Regions from separate parts of the Rhizobium sp. FG113 genome, predicted to be linked through region 1. Evidence: riboswitches for the same ligand, from Rfam matches in the RefSeq annotation. Region 1 holds a riboswitch; the other holds the start of a gene.
What was found. A riboswitch is a leader RNA that binds a small molecule or an ion and turns the genes downstream of it on or off. The one in region 1 is predicted to bind cobalamin.
Positions count from the first base shown of each region.

Region 2: linked by a shared signal. The riboswitch ahead of cobU (bifunctional adenosylcobinamide kinase/adenosylcobinamide-phosphate guanylyltransferase) and the one ahead of bluB (5,6-dimethylbenzimidazole synthase) in region 1 are both predicted to bind cobalamin.

Region 1 covers NZ_JBMDKV010000003.1:384,422-392,129, reverse strand. Annotated here, with positions in the region: gene ACODTZ_RS12185 (LTA synthase family protein) at 1-1,771, opposite strand, end outside; gene ACODTZ_RS12180 (TolB family protein) at 2,046-2,879, shown strand; cobalamin riboswitch at 2,905-3,089, shown strand; gene bluB (5,6-dimethylbenzimidazole synthase) at 3,130-3,816, shown strand; gene ACODTZ_RS12170 (DUF2865 domain-containing protein) at 3,830-4,948, opposite strand; gene ACODTZ_RS12165 (NADP-dependent malic enzyme) at 5,091-7,403, opposite strand; gene ACODTZ_RS12160 (UDP-2,3-diacylglucosamine diphosphatase) at 7,670-7,708, shown strand, end outside.
Region 2 covers NZ_JBMDKV010000009.1:216,709-224,416, reverse strand. Annotated here, with positions in the region: gene cobW (cobalamin biosynthesis protein CobW) at 253-1,302, opposite strand; gene cobU (bifunctional adenosylcobinamide kinase/adenosylcobinamide-phosphate guanylyltransferase) at 1,307-1,825, opposite strand; cobalamin riboswitch at 2,117-2,509, opposite strand; gene ACODTZ_RS21245 (chloride channel protein) at 2,756-4,546, shown strand; gene ACODTZ_RS21240 (cobyric acid synthase) at 4,543-5,997, opposite strand; gene ACODTZ_RS21235 (hypothetical protein) at 6,443-6,790, shown strand; gene ACODTZ_RS21230 (entericidin domain-containing protein) at 6,797-6,952, opposite strand; gene ACODTZ_RS21225 (LysR family transcriptional regulator) at 7,108-7,708, opposite strand, start outside.

The sequences.
Region 1 (7,708 bases):
CGTCGCGAACCCAGTCCGGCGAGGCGGTGTTGTCGCGGGTGATCAGCTGATAGCGGTCGACGATCGGGTACTTCTTCTGCACACGGCCGAGGAAGCCGGTGTAGAAGGGGTGCTCGTAACCGGCGAACTTCAGCACATGATAAGGCAGCTGCGACGGGCTGATGGTGCCCACGTTCTGCTTGACGCCCTTGCGGTTTGACCAGATGACCAGCGGCGTCTCGTGCTCCTGCTTCATGACGCTGACGGAAGCCCGGCGGGTGGCGACCTGGTCGGGCATGTAGCCGGTATTCGTGTAGACGCTGCCGAGCGGCGGCAGGTGGTCGCCCCAGAGCACGATGATCGTCTCGCGGTCACGCTTGGATGCCCACTCGGTCAGCATCTTGAAGCTGTCGTCTGCTTCCTTGACGCCCTGCGTATATGTGGCGAGCGTGGCGCGGTCTGCGTCGGTCAGATTGCCGGTGATGTCGACCGTGTTATTGGCGTAACGGTTGGCCTCGTAGGGGCCATGTCCCTGCAGGGTAACAGCGAAGAAGAAGAAGGGCCGGTCGAGCCCGTCGGCTTCCTGCATGATCTCCTTCATCAGGCTATCGTCGGAGGCGAAAATGCCGCGCTTTTCCATGGTCGGCATGGTTTCTTCGGTGCGGAATTCCTCGAAGCCGAAATCCTTGTAGACCTCGTTGCGGTTCCAGAACCAGCCGCTGAACGGATGCAACGCACGGGCCGCATAGCCTTCGCCGCGGAAGAAGGTGGCAAGCGACGGGATGTCGTTGCGGATATACTGTTGGTAGGGAATGCTGCCATAGGGCAGGAAGGCATTCGAGAAGCCGGTCAGCGCCTCGAACTCGACATTGGCGGTCATGCCGCCGAACTCGGGCGAGAAGACGTGGCCTGACTGCGCCGCGCGGATCGTCGGCATCGGGTCTTCGGAGAATTTCAGCGTCTTCAGGCGCGTCGGATCCCAGAAGGATTCGCTCATCAGCATGATGACGTCAGGCTTGTCGCTCGGGCCGCTGAGATAGCCGTAATTGCGCGACGGGATGGCATCGAGCGCCTGCGCATTGAGGCCGGCGGGCGAGGCGACATCGGCCATCGGGATGTTGAAGATGAAAGCGAGGATGAAGCCGTTGCTGCGGTAGTTCTCCTTCTGGTCCCACATCATCGGCACCACCTGAAGGCGGTCGCGGATATAGGAATATTGCGAGTAATCCATCAGCGAGCCGAAGGCGGCGATGACGGGAACCGTCAGGCAGAGATTGCGGATACGGTTGCGGCGCGCCATCTTTGGCAGGCGGCGCCAGGCGTAGCGCCATGCGAGAACGAGGCCGCTGACGGAGAGAAGAATGCCGACGGCAACCGCGATAGCCGTCATCGGGCGGTCGCGGACCATGACGGGAAGCAACTCCAGAATCTGGCGGCCGAACAGCATGTCGGAGGGATAGAGCGGATCGGAGAGGTAGTGCTGCTTCTGATTGGAAACGAGTGCGGGGACGAGGACGAGCGGGAGGACAACCAGGGCCGAGAGGAAACGGCGGCCGAGGATCGCATCGACGCAGAGCATCACGACAGTCAGCATGACGACCGTGGTCATGCCGGGACGGGCCGTGGAAGACAGAAACGCGCCCACGTCGGTTGCGCCGCCGCGCGCGATCACTTCGACCGAGAAGGTTGCAAGCAACGCCATCACTGCCGTCAGGGCGACTGCAATTGCGCCGCGCAGGATGGAGGGGCGGGTATCCGCGCCAACGCCACCATAGAGCGCCGCTTCGCGCATTGCCGCTCCGGACTTGAAAACTTGGGCGATCAATGGCGGAACTCCAGTGTCATCATAACGTCACCGAACTGTCACATCTTCGTCATGAACGCTAGATGAACCATTGTTGTTTCGCGGGCTTAACGCTTTTTTGATCACAAACTTTTCGGCGACTGGTTGCCTCATGTAGCGTGTGCTCCGGATGGAGCCTGCCATGGCGGCGCGGGAGCGATCCTTGCGCGCCTTATTTAGCTGTCGTAGGTCAGGGAGATGTTCGCGTCAGAGGAGAGTTTGCATGCGCAGTTCCGTCGAGATCTACAACGTCAAGACGGGCGAGGCCCGTGTGATCTGGCAGACCGAGAGGCTGGTCGAAGCCCCCAATTACGCTCCTGACGGCAGCTATCTCCTGCTCAACGACGAAGGCATGCTCTACAAGCTTGCGCTCGATGGTTCAGCGAAAGTGCAGAAGGTCGATACCGGATTCGCGACCGCCTGCAACAACGACCACGGGATTTCACCCGATGGCACTCGCATCGTGATCACGGACAAGATCGAGTTCGGCAAAGCGGCGATCTATACGCTGCCGATCGAGGGTGGGGCGCTGCAGCTGGTGACCACCAATCACCCGTCCTACTGGCACGGCTGGTCGCCCGACGGGAAGGAGCTCGCCTATTGCGGCATTCGCGGCGACCTGTTCGACATCTACACGATCGACGTGACCGGCGGTGAAGAGCGGCGGTTGACGCATGGCGAGGGCCGCAATGACGGGCCGGATTATTCGGCCGACGGGCGCTGGATCTATTTCAACTCCAGCCGCACCGGCCTGATGCAGATCTGGCGTATCCATCCCGACGGGACCGGCGTGGAGCAGGTGACGCACGACAATTACGGCAACTGGTTCGCGCATCCGTCGCCGAAGAACGACAAGGTGGTGCTGATTTCCTACGACCCTGAGGTCTTCGACCATCCGCGTGACAAGCATGTGCGGATGCGGATCATGGATATGGACGGCGGCAACCTGACGACGCTGTTCGAGCTCTTCGGCGGGCAGGGATCGATCAATGTTCCGAACTGGTCACCCGATGGTGACGAATTCGCCTATGTGCGATATTTCCCGGTCGAGGCTTGAGCGATTGCATCATGCGCGGTTTGTCGGCATAGGTGGCGCGTCGGGTGCCCGCAGGCTTGCGGGAGAATCGGGAATTCGGTGCAAGACCGGAACGTGCCCAACGCTGTAAGGCCGACGTCTGCCGCTTTATGCCACTGGCGCTTTTTGCCGGGAAGGCGTGGCAGACGGATGACGCCAAGTCAGAAGACCGGCCCGACAATCATAGACTGACCGCCTGGACAGCGGCCGGTTGTGTTGTTGGGGATTGACGATGCGACCAGACCAATCTGGCTCTCTTGCGAGAGCGGGTGCCTTTTCGGCGAGCGAGCGCGACGCCGTTTACAGAGCCATCGAGACCAGACGCGATGTGCGATCGGAGTTCCTGCCGGATGCCGTGCCCGATGACGTGATCGGACGGCTGCTGGCGGCCGCTCATCATGCGCCGTCCGTTGGCTTCATGCAGCCGTGGAATTTCATTGTGGTGCGCGATCAAGCCGTGCGTTCGACCGTGTGGGAGGCTTTCACCAAGGCCAATGCCGAGGCGGCGGCGATGTTTTCCGGCGAGCGGCAGCAAGCCTACCGCGCCCTGAAACTGGAGGGCATTCGCACGGCACCCGTCGGCATCTGCGTGACCTGCGATCCGGATCGCTGCGGCGACGTGGTGCTGGGGCGCACGCACAATAGGCGGATGGATTCCTATTCCACCGTCTGCGCGGTGCAGAACCTGTGGCTTGCAGCGCGCGCCGAGGGCGTGGGCGTCGGCTGGGTGAGCATCTTTCACGAGGCCGATCTGAAGCGCGCGCTCGGCGTGCCTGAGCGGATCGAGATCGTCGCATGGCTCTGTGTCGGCTATGTCGACCAGCTCTACGAGGAGCCGGAGCTCGCCGTGAAAGGGTGGCGACAGCGATTGCCGCTGGAGGATCTGGTGTTTACGGATCGCTGGGGCGGGGGCGCATAGCCCGCGACGCCTGCTATTGCTTCTGCGCCGGCGGTTGCTGCGGCTGGGCGCCCGGCATGGCGGGGTGTTTCAGGTCGATCGACCCTTGATCGCCGGCGAGGAACTGCGGCCCCACTTGGCGCACCTTGCCGGCGCTCGGATCATAGGGGCGATCGGGGACCTGCGCCTGGGGTGCGGGCGGTTGAGGCGTGGGTTGGGTTTCGGGCTTGGCGGCGGCGGTGTTCGGGGTTTCGATCGTGGTGATCGAGCTCTGCGGCGGCGGGGCGCTCACAGACTGGTTGCGGCGCATCTGTTCGTAATAGGCGGGCAGATTGCAGCTGCAGGATGATTTCTCACCGGGCTTGCGGTTCTTGTAGGCGAATGCATTCGGCATGGCGCTGTAGGGCGCGCCTGTGGAGGCAGAGATCATGTTCTCGGTCTCGCCGCTGGAAACGTCGTGATAGTAGAGCTCGGTTTCGATACCTGGGCACATCTGCTGGCAGGTGTTGGCGTCGCGGGCGAAATCGAAGGAGGTGGCGTTCGAGCGGATGGGGAAGAAGCCGCCGTCGCAGCTGCGCACGCAGATCGTGTTCAGATGCGTCAGAGGCTGGCCGCCGGGCGAGAACTCGTAGGAGCGCTGCCGCTCGCCGCCGAGCGGAATGAAGGTGTCGCTGCGCATGGCCTGATCGTCGATGCTGGGCGGGTTCGCATATTGCGGCTCTTCATATTGCTGCACGGGCGAATTGCAGTTGTTTTCGTCGAGTGCGGCGAAGAGTTCGTTGCGCAGGCGGGCGTCCGGACTTTGCGCGCGCAACTCGTCCCGCCGCATCTGCAGGTCGGCGATGTTGTCGAGCATCTTGGCTTCGGCCTGTTCTAGCTCGCCGCAATAGCCGGCATTGTCGCCGCCGATCACCACCATGCTGCCGCTGCTGCAGCCGCTGCGGCGCTGGTCGCTGCGCAGCTTGCGAAGCTCGAGGTTTTGTTCGGTGATGGCGCTGGCGAAGCGGCGTATTTCGGGCGACATGCCACCGCCGATCGTCTCTGGAATTGTGGCCAGACGGGCGCGCAGCTGACCGCAGATCGGCGCCAGCTGCGCATAGGCAGGGGCGGAAAGGGCAATCAGGAGTGCTGCGGCCAGCGTGAGGCGTTTCAAGGCATCGTCCCGTCAGTGAGCAAATACCAAATGGCGAAGGGCGGACCATGGCCCGCCCTTCGATATACATTGCTTGTCTTAACAAGCTGCCGCTCAAAGCCTAACGCATTTTCAGCGTCCAAGGCAAATCACGCCGCCCAAATCATGCCGGCTGAGATGCCTCGACGACCGCGAGGGCCGCCATGTTGACGACGCCGCGCGAGGTGACCGATGGCGCCAGGATGTGGGCGGGCATGGCCGCGCCGAGCAAGATCGGGCCGACATGCAGGCCGTCCGTCATCGACTTGACGACGCCGAGCGTGATGTTGGCCGCATCGAGGTTCGGGAAAACCAGAAGGTTGGCTTCGTCGTGCAGCGTGGTGTTCGGCATGACGCGCTTGCGCAGCGTTTCCGAGATTGCGCTCTCGCCGTGCATTTCGCCATCGACTTCCAGATCGGGCGCGGTGTCGCGCACGAGCTGCAGAGCGTTGCGCATCTTGGTGGCGCTTTCCGATTCACGCGAACCGAAGTTCGAATGCGAGACGAGGGCGGCGCGCGGCGTGATGCCGAAGCGCTTGATTTCCTCGGCGGCGAGAACGGCGGATTCCGCCACTTCCTCGGCAGTCGGGTTGAACGTCACATAGGTGTCAGTGAAGAAGGTGGCGCCGCGCTGCGAGATCAGCAGGCTGAGTGCCGAGAAATCGCGAACGTTTGGGCGCTTGCCGACGATCTGGCGGACATCGCGCAGGTGCTTCTCATAGCGGCCTTCGAGACCGCAGATCAGCGCATCGGCCTCGCCACGCTTCAGCGCCAGCGCGCCGATAACCGTGGTGTTGGTACGAACGATGGTACGCGCCGCTTCCGGGATGACGCCGCGGCGGCCGACGAGCGAGAGGTAGAGCTCGACGTACTCGCGGAAGCGCGGATCGTCTTCCGGATTGATGACGTCGAAATCAGACAGCGGACGGATGCGCAGGCCGTAGCGCTTCAGGCGCGTTTCGATGACCTGCGGACGGCCGATCAGGATCGGCTTGGCGATGCCTTCCTCAAGCAGAACCTGGGCGGCGCGCAGCACGCGCTCGTCTTCGCCTTCGGAGAAGATGACGCGCTTCTTGTCGGCATTCTTGGCCGCCGCGAAGATCGGCTTCATGACGAAGCCGGAGCGGAAGACGAAGCGGTTCAACTGGTCGAGGTAGGCGTCGAAATCGGCGATCGGGCGCAGCGCCACGCCGCTATCGGCCGCAGCCTTGGCGACGGCGGGCGCGATGCGCAGGATGAGGCGCGGATCAAACGGCGAGGGGATGAGATAGTTGGGGCCGAAGATCGGCGTTTCATCCGAATAGGCGCGGGCGGCGACATCGGACGGCTCCTCGCGGGCGAGGGCCGCGATGGCGCGCACGGCCGCCATCTTCATTTCCTCGTTGATCGTGACGGCGCCGCAATCGAGCGCGCCGCGGAAGATATAGGGGAAGCAGAGGACGTTGTTGACCTGGTTCGGGAAGTCCGAGCGGCCGGTGCAGATCATCGCGTCCGGGCGGGCGGCGCGGGCGAGATCCGGCATGATCTCCGGGTTCGGGTTGGCAAGCGCCATGATGAGCGGCTTCTCGGCCATCTGCGCCAGGAGCTCCGGCTTCAGGACGCCGGCGGCCGAGAGGCCGAGGAAGACGTCGGCGCCGCCGATGTTTTCAGCCAGCGTGCGGGTGTCGCTCTTCTGCGCGTAGACGCTCTTCCATTCGTCCATCAGCTCGACGCGGCCTTCATAGACGAGGCCTTCGAGGTCGTGGACCCAGATGTTTTCGCGCTTGGCGCCGAGGGTGACGAGGAGGTTGAGGCAGGCAAGGGCCGCGGCGCCAGCGCCGGAGGCGACGATCTTGACCTCTTCGATCTTCTTGCCGGCGAGCTCCAGGCCGTTCAGGATCGCGGCGGCGACGATGATGGCGGTGCCATGCTGGTCGTCATGGAAGACCGGGATCTTCATCTTTTCGCGGAGCTGGCGCTCGATCTCGAAACATTCCGGCGCCTTGATGTCTTCAAGGTTGATACCGCCGAAGGTCGGCTCGAGCGCGGCGACGGTGGAGACCATGTGATCGACGGTCGTTGCATCGACCTCGATGTCGAAGACGTCGATATTGGCGAACTTCTTGAAGAGAACGGCCTTGCCTTCCATCACCGGCTTGGAGGCCAGCGGGCCGATATTGCCGAGGCCGAGAACGGCCGTTCCGTTGGAGATCACGGCAACCAGATTGGCGCGGGAGGTGTAGTCGGCGGCCGTCTCAGGATTGTCGCGGATGGCGAGACAGGGGGCGGCGACGCCGGGCGAATAGGCGAGCGCGAGGTCGCGCTGGTTGCCGAGCGGCTTGATGGCCTGGATCTCGATCTTGCCGGGACGGGGATAACGGTGGAAGAACAACGCCTGTTCATCGAGGCTGCCGCCTGCCGCTTTGTTGTCCGTCTTCGGTTTGTCGCTGTGATCCATCGTAATGCTCCAGGCTGTCGCACATGCTTTCATTGGAGCGCTTTCAATACATCAATCGAAAGACGGTAACAGCGAGAATTTCGGTTCCGGTTCCCAAAAACAACGCAAATGTGCAACAGCGCCCGCGAGATACCGGGGATTTGCGACGGAAGGGCCTGTGATCAGGGCCTGACATCCGGGCCGTGTCATCTTCCTGAAACACGAGTCTGGTTTTCAGAGGCACAGATGAAGCATGGGGCACGGGCAGTTTGCTTGTGAAGGACAATATGGATACGCGCCACTTCCGTACGCTCTTTATTTCCGAC
Region 2 (7,708 bases), on a different contig from region 1:
GAATGGTATTCGTAGGCGTGGAGTGCGTGGCCCCCTCATCCGACCCTTCGGGCCACCTTCTCCCCGTTGGGGAGAAGGAAAGATTGTTGCGAGCGGCCGGCCCCGAGTCTCTTCTCCCCCACGGGGGTCCGAAGGACGGGTCGAGACCAGCGGCTCGACCCCGGTCGGTGGCCCGAAGGGTCGGATGAGGGGGCCACACGGCACCACTCAAACGATTTTCAAAGCAACAACCGCCCATCCCAACCATCAACCTTAAACCAGACCCTCGATCGCCTCACGCACCGCACCCTCATCCATTTCGTGCAACCCGATCACCACCAGCCGCGTGCCGCGCGTCTCGCCGGCGGCCCAGGCGCGGTCGAAATAATGGTCGATCCGGCTACCAACGGCCTGCAGCTGCAGGCGCATCGGCTTGCCGGGGACGTCGACGAAGCCCTTGACGCGCAGAACGTCGTGCTCGGCGATGATGCCCTTCAGGCTCTCGACGAAAACAGCCGGATCGGCGATCGGGCCGAGCTCGACGACGAAGCTGTCGAACTCGTCGTGATCGTGCGGCGTGCCGTCCTCATGCTCAAGTTCGTGATGGGACTTGCGGTTGCCGATATCCGCCTCGGTGCCGATGCCAAGGCCGAGCAGTACGCTTGCCGGCACCTCGCCGTTCTTCGCCTCGATCATCGCGGGCTTGCGCGCCGTGCGCGAGGCAACCTCATCGCGCACCCGGGCAAGGCCGGCGCCATCGATGAGGTCGGTCTTGTTGAGCACGATCAGGTCGGCGCAGGTCAGCTGGTCCTCGAAGAGTTCCTCGATCGGGCTCTCGTGGTCCAGCGTCTCGTCCTCCGCGCGGCGGGCGTCGACGGCGTCATGATCGTCGGCGAAGCGGCCGGCGGCGACGGCGGCGCTGTCGACCACCGTGATCACGCCATCCACGGTCACCTGCGTACGGATGTCGGGCCAGTTGAAGGCGGCGACCAGCGGCTGCGGCAGGGCAAGACCCGAGGTCTCGATGACGATATGATCAGGACGGTTCTCGCGCTCAAGGAGCTTGCTCATCGTCGGGATGAAGTCGTCGGCCACCGTGCAGCAGATGCAGCCATTGGTGAGCTCGATGATATCGTCCTCGGTGCAGTTTTCCGCGCCGCAGCCCTTCAGCACTTCGCCGTCGACGCCGAGATCGCCGAACTCGTTGATGATGAGCGCGATCTTCTTGCCGCCCGCATTGGTCAACAGGTTGCGGATCATCGTCGTCTTGCCGGCGCCAAGAAAGCCGGTGATCACTGTGGCGGGGATCTTCTGCTGGTTCATCAATTCAACCCTTCATTTTCAGCGGCAGTCCCGCCGCGATAAAATACACATCCGCGGCGACCGCCGCGATCATCTGGTGCAGCCGTCCGGCATGGTCGCGAAATTCGCGGGCCATGCGGTTCTCGGGCACGATGCCGAGGCCGACTTCATTGGAAACGATGACGAGGCGCGCCTTCGCCTGTGGCAGATAGGCGGCCAGTGCCGCGAATTCCGCCGCCATGTCGCGCTCTTCCATCATCAGATTGGTAACCCAGAGCGTCAGGCAATCGACAAGCAATGCCCGCCCCTCGCCATCGATGGCAGTCAGCTGGCCGACTAGATCGAGCGGCTCCTCGTGCGTCATCCAGAGATCACCGCGATCGGCCTTGTGCTGATCGATCCGCGCGCGCATCTCCTCGTCCCAGGCGCGGCCGGTGGCGATGTAATGGCGCTCGAGACCGCTGGCGATGACCAGCTGCTCGGCAAAACGCGACTTGCCGGAGCGGGCGCCGCCGAGGATTAGGCTGGAGGAAACCGTGATCATGCCGCGAAGGCTTCCGGCGATAAGCGCGGCCATCCACCACGATCTCCCTCATTCCTGTGCTTGTCACAGGAATCCAGCCACCGCGTGTCCGCGCGGTGAATGGCTTCGTTGCTTGCGGGGTGTCTTCCGCGTCCAAGGACTTGGACGCGCTGGATTCCTGTGACAAGCACAGGAATGAGGGTGCCCATATTGAACGTTCCGAGCGCCCGGCCTGACGCCGACGCCAAAATCTCATTGTCTGCCATGACAACCTCCGTGCTGGCATTGGGCACACTTGCCCAGGGGTGGGCTTTGCGCCCGGCACGATTGGCAGGTCTCCTGGCTCGCGGGTCCAGGCGACGATCGGGCTAGCCACGCAGGCCATCCCGATCGTGCCATCGGTTCTTCCTCGCCTTCCCGGCTGCAATCATGAAAAGGCGGACGATTCGTAGATTTAGAGGCGTCCAACCCCGGTTGATCATGGCTTGCATTGCCAGTGGCTTTTCCGCCGTCTTCAGCCCCTCACCCGCCTGCACCACGCAGGCAGCCGGCTTGAGAGCATCCGACGCCGGACGGAAGACCCTGACCGCTCTACAGTCGCGGGGTCGGCTGTGATGAAGGCGCCCTGGTTGGGTCCACCCCGTCACATTCCCTTTTCATCCGCACCGCTTTTGGCGATCCGGAACCATCCGTTATCGATCCATGGTTAGGCAAGCGTGACTGCGAAGTCAATCGACGGCCAATCGCAGCCACCAGCCAAATTGACTGACATCAAGCCTCAAGACGATCATCTCTACCAGATTTATCGTCTATTATCAGAGACTTAATGTCATAAAAACTTGTTGCGTCAGCCGGGTTTTTGCCGCATTTGCAGCGCATGCGGCGCAGCACCGCAAATGTCCCCTCCTTTACCACCCTTGAACGGGCTTCCGCCCGCCTAGTTTCCCCACCATGCGCCTGAAAATCAATCTGAGACGGCTTGGCCCGCTACACACACTGCTCGATGTGGGGCGCATGCGCGCGCTCCTGAGACGCAGCGAAATGGGCATGGTGCTGGCCGGCGCGCTGATCGGCGTCACGTCAGGCCTCGCCGTCACCGGCATGAGCCTGATCTCGCGCGAGATGCACAGCCTGATCTTCGGGATCAGCGACGTGGAGCGTCTGAGCTCCTCTCAGATCGACGACAAGTTCCTGCTGATGGCCGCCCCCGTTTGCGGCGGCATCCTGCTCGGCCTGTTGATGTATGTGCTGGCGAAGACCCGCAAGAAGCCGATGGTCGACCCGATCGAGGCCAACGCGCTACATGGCGGCCGCCTGTCCTTGACCGACAGCATCATCGTCGCGATCCAGAACCTGATTTCCAACGGCTTCGGCGCATCCGTCGGCCTTGAGGCCGGCTATACGCAGTTGGCGTCCGGCATCGCCTCGAAGCTCGGTTTCAAACTACAGCTGCGCCGCGCCGATCTGCGCGTTCTTGTCGGCTGCGGCGCCGCCGGTGCCATCGCGGCCGCCTTCAATGCGCCGCTGACGGGCGCCTTCTACGCCTTCGAGCTGATCATCGGCACTTACACGATCGTGTCGCTGACGCCGGTCGTCGTCTCGGCACTCGTTTCCACGCTGGTCGCCCGGCTGCTGGCCGGCAGCGATTTCATCATCGATGTCGGCGATTTCGGCACCGTCATGCCGGCCGACTATGTGCCCGCCATCCTGCTCGGCGCCTTCTGCGCCGGCATCGGCATCCTGATCATGCAGGGCGTCGCCTTTATCGAGGAGCTCGCACGCCGCAGCTCGATCGCGCTCCCCTTCCGCCCGGCGCTTGGCGGCATCATCGTCGGGTTGCTTGCGCTGGTGACGCCGCAGGTACTGTCGGCAGGCCATGGCGCCCTGCATCTCAATCTCGACCGAGAAGTCGTGATTCCCGTGCTGATCGGCCTTTTCCTGCTAAAGGCGCTGGCCTCGGCGATATCGATCGGCTCCGGCTTCCGCGGCGGCCTGTTCTTCGCCTCGCTGTTCATGGGCGCGCTGCTCGGCAAGTTCTTCGCCTACTCGGCCCCCTATTTCGCCCATGCGACACTGACACCGATCATCTACGCCGTCGTCGGCATGAGCTCGCTTGCCGTGGCCGTCATCGGCGGACCGCTGACCATGACCTTCCTGGCGCTCGAGATCACCGGCGACTTCCCGATCACGGCGCTGGTCTTGGCTGCCGTCATCACCTCGTCGCTCGTCGTGCGCAGCACCTTCGGCTACTCCTTCGCCACATGGCGCTTCCACCTGCGCGGTGAAAGTATCCGCAGCGCCCATGATGTCGGCTGGATCCGCAATCTGACGGTCAACAAGCTGATGCGCGCCGACGTCAAGACCGCGAAGGTCGGTATCAGCATCGAGCAATTCAAGGAAAGCTTCCCGATCGGCTCGGCCCAGCGCGTGATCCTGGTCGAAGACAGCGGCAAATATGCCGGCCTCGTGCTTGTGCCGGATATCTACGCCAACCTCACCGACACCGCCGACGAGAGCAAAGGCCTCGACGAATTCGTGCGCTACCGCAACGACTTCCTGACCCCGCAGATGAATGCCAAGCAGGCCGCCGCGATCTTCGACAAGACGGAAAGCGAAGCGCTCGCCGTCGTCAACAATCTCGTCGAGCGCACCGTGGTCGGCCAGCTCAGCGAAGCCCACACGCTGCGCCGCTACAGCGAAGAACTGGACCGCCGCCGCCGCGAGGTCTCCGGCGAGATTTAACTGAGCAGACTATCCAGCCAGCGCTTGTCGAGATGCGTTTCGAGCTCTGCAGCAACCTCGTCAAGCGCCTGCTCGACGCCGGCGCGATAGTCGCGGCTTTGGCCTGTCAGGCCGAAGCTTGCAAGCAGCCGGGACCGGTAGCCGTCACTCGCAAACAGCCCGTGCAGATACGTCCCAACGATCCGCCCGTCCCCTGAGATCGCGCCATCAGGCTTGCCATCGACGATCGCGAAGGGCCGCACGCGGTCGGCGCCTTCGGTAATCCCGAGATGGATCTGGTAGCCCGAGAGAGCCTCGCCATTCTCCGCCGAAACCGCCACGCTGTTGCGCACGGTCTTCTCCGCGTCCATGACGGTCTCGACGTCGAGCAAGCCGAGCCCCTCGATCTCGCGCACGCTCCCTTCGATCCCCAGCGGATCACGCACCGTCCGGCCGAGCATCTGGTAACCGCCGCAAATGCCGATGACCCGTCCACCGCGCCTGATATGCGCGGAGAGATCCTGATCCCAACCCTGCGTCCTGAAATCGGCAAGATCGGAAATAGTCGACTTCGACCCAGGAAGGATGATCAACTGCGCATCGGCAGGCAATCGTTCGCCAGCGCGCACAAAGACGAGTTCCACATCCGGCTCCGCCAGCAGCGGATCGAGATCGTCAAAGTTGGCGATCCGCGGCAAAACCGGAACCGCGACCTTCAGCGCCCCGGCCTGCCCCCGCGCCAGCCGCTCCAGCGCCACCGAATCCTCCGCCGGCAGCCGCGAAGCGGCCTTCAGCCAAGGCACGACGCCGAAACAGGGCCAGCCGGTGAAACGCCCGACAGCAGCAATCCCGTCATCGAATAGCGACACGTCGCCACGAAACTTGTTGATGATATAGCCCGAGATCATCGCCCGATCCTCGTCAGACAGGATCGTGTGCGTACCGACCAGCGAAGCGATCACGCCGCCACGATCGATATCGCCGACGAGAACCACGGGAACGCCGGCGCGCGTCGCAAAGCCCATATTGGCGATATCGCCGGGCCGCAGGTTGATCTCGGCGGGCGACCCCGCCCCCTCGACGATGACGAGATCGGCGCCGCCCGAAATCCTCTGAAAGCTTTCGGTGACATAGTCGAGCAATTGTGGCTTCAGCCGCTGGTAGTCGCGTCCCTTGGCCTGCCCCCAGACCTTGCCCTGCACGATGATCTGGCTGCCGACATCCGATTGCGGCTTCAAGAGCACCGGGTTCATGTGCACGGACGACGGCACCCGCGCGGCCATCGATTGCAGCCACTGCGCCCGCCCGATCTCGCCGCCATCATCGGCGACCGCGGCATTGTTCGACATGTTCTGCGGCTTGAACGGGCGCACCGAGATGCCGCGATTGGCGGCCAACCGGCAAAGGCCGGCGACGAGCACCGTCTTGCCGACATCCGAGCCGGTTCCTTGCAGCATGATGGCTTTGGTCATTTGGCGCGGCGCTCCTCAAAACTGAAGACGGCGTACAACGGCGTTTCAGCCCCGGTCAATCGCAACGGCTCAATCGCAGCCGCTTGAAATGCGAAAGCCGCGCAGACCTAAGGTCGCGCGGCTTGCCGAAATACGCTGGCGCTTTGCCCATACACGGCGAAGCTCACGTTCCCCGGGACGCAATACCTGATCCGGAGAAGCAGCGGTTGTCCCCCGCCACGCAGCTATTCTTAGCGCCACATTGTTACCGGATGGTTAGTGAGCACTTAACCAAATATGAATTCAGGCCCTTTTGACGATTTTGTTTCGGCAACGATATGAGCGGATTGAGACAGGCTGCCGCACGGGCGACAGGTTTCGGCAAGCCAGCGCGTTGCATATAAGTCGCCGAAGACGACTCGCCGCTTCCAGCGGCGAACGAGTACCGATGACATGGAGAATGACGATGACCTCAGCCCCGTTTCCCGATTCCGAGACGATCGCCGCCAAGTTTTCCGCGCTGGGCGAACAGGACAAGTCCTATCTTGGGCTGATCATGGAAAACCCGGCGCAGGACGACAGCCTGCTAGATGGCATCCATCGTCACCTCGACAATGCGTCGCGCGCACCGTTCCTGAACACGCTGAAGCTCGAGGCATTGGGAAAATGGGTTGGGGACGCAGCACCGCCGCGTCTCCAGATTCGTTTGATGGAAGCTTCCAAGTCCAGCCAGCATCCGACCTACTCCGCCTTCCGCAAGGGCCTGACGGCATCGGGTGGCCTAGAGAAAGCCTATCCGCAGGCGAAGATCTGAGCCGGCTTAGCGCTGCGCGGCGTGATTGACGTTGCGGCCGGCATCCTGCGTGGCGTTGACGGCGTTCGCCGTATCGCGACCGACGCCACGGATGGTGTTGGCGCAAGAGGCCAGAGTGAACAGAAGCATGATGGCAGCACCAATCTTTACCGTGGTGGTCATAGTCGGAAATCCCTTGTTTAAAAAACCGCTCTCCGCAGCCAGTCGCACGACTGCTGCGCGCTGATAACGCACTGAACCGAAAAAGGTTTCAGCCGGACTTCTCTTTTTTAAATGAGCGATATTAGCCGGGCACGAATACCCTGCCCGGCTGACCTTCAGGCGGCGATCGCCTTGGCTTTTTCGCTGAACGCAAGCCGGATGCTTTCGGCCACCGTTTTCATAGGCGCGGTCATCTGCGAGATGGTCAACAGGCGGATATCGAAGGAGCCGAGCTCGGGAAGCCCGTCCTGCGCGCCGAGGATTTCCATATCCTCTCCGACATAGGAGCGCGGTAGCGGCGCGATCGCGAGATCAGAGACCACGGCGGCGCGCTGCGCCATCGTGTGGCCGCTCAGAAACGCCACGCGGAAATCCCGCTTCATCCGCTCGAGCTGCGCAAGCGCCTCAAGCCGCCAGATGCATCCCTCTTCCCAGATGGAGATTGGCAGCGGCTCGCGGCGATGCGCGGTACCGCATTTGGCGCCGGCCCAGACCAGCCGCTCGCGATAGACGATCTCACCATCGGTCGGCAGCGGGCGCGTGGCGCAGTTGATCAGCGCCAGATCGAGCCTCTGCTCCTCCATGCGCTTGCGAAGCCCCAGGCTCATGTCGATGGTCACATCGACCATGATGCCAGGGAAATTCTCGGCGAAGTTCTTCAGGATCCCGGGCAGGATGCGCTCGCCGATATCCTCGGGCGCCCCCAGCCGCACGACG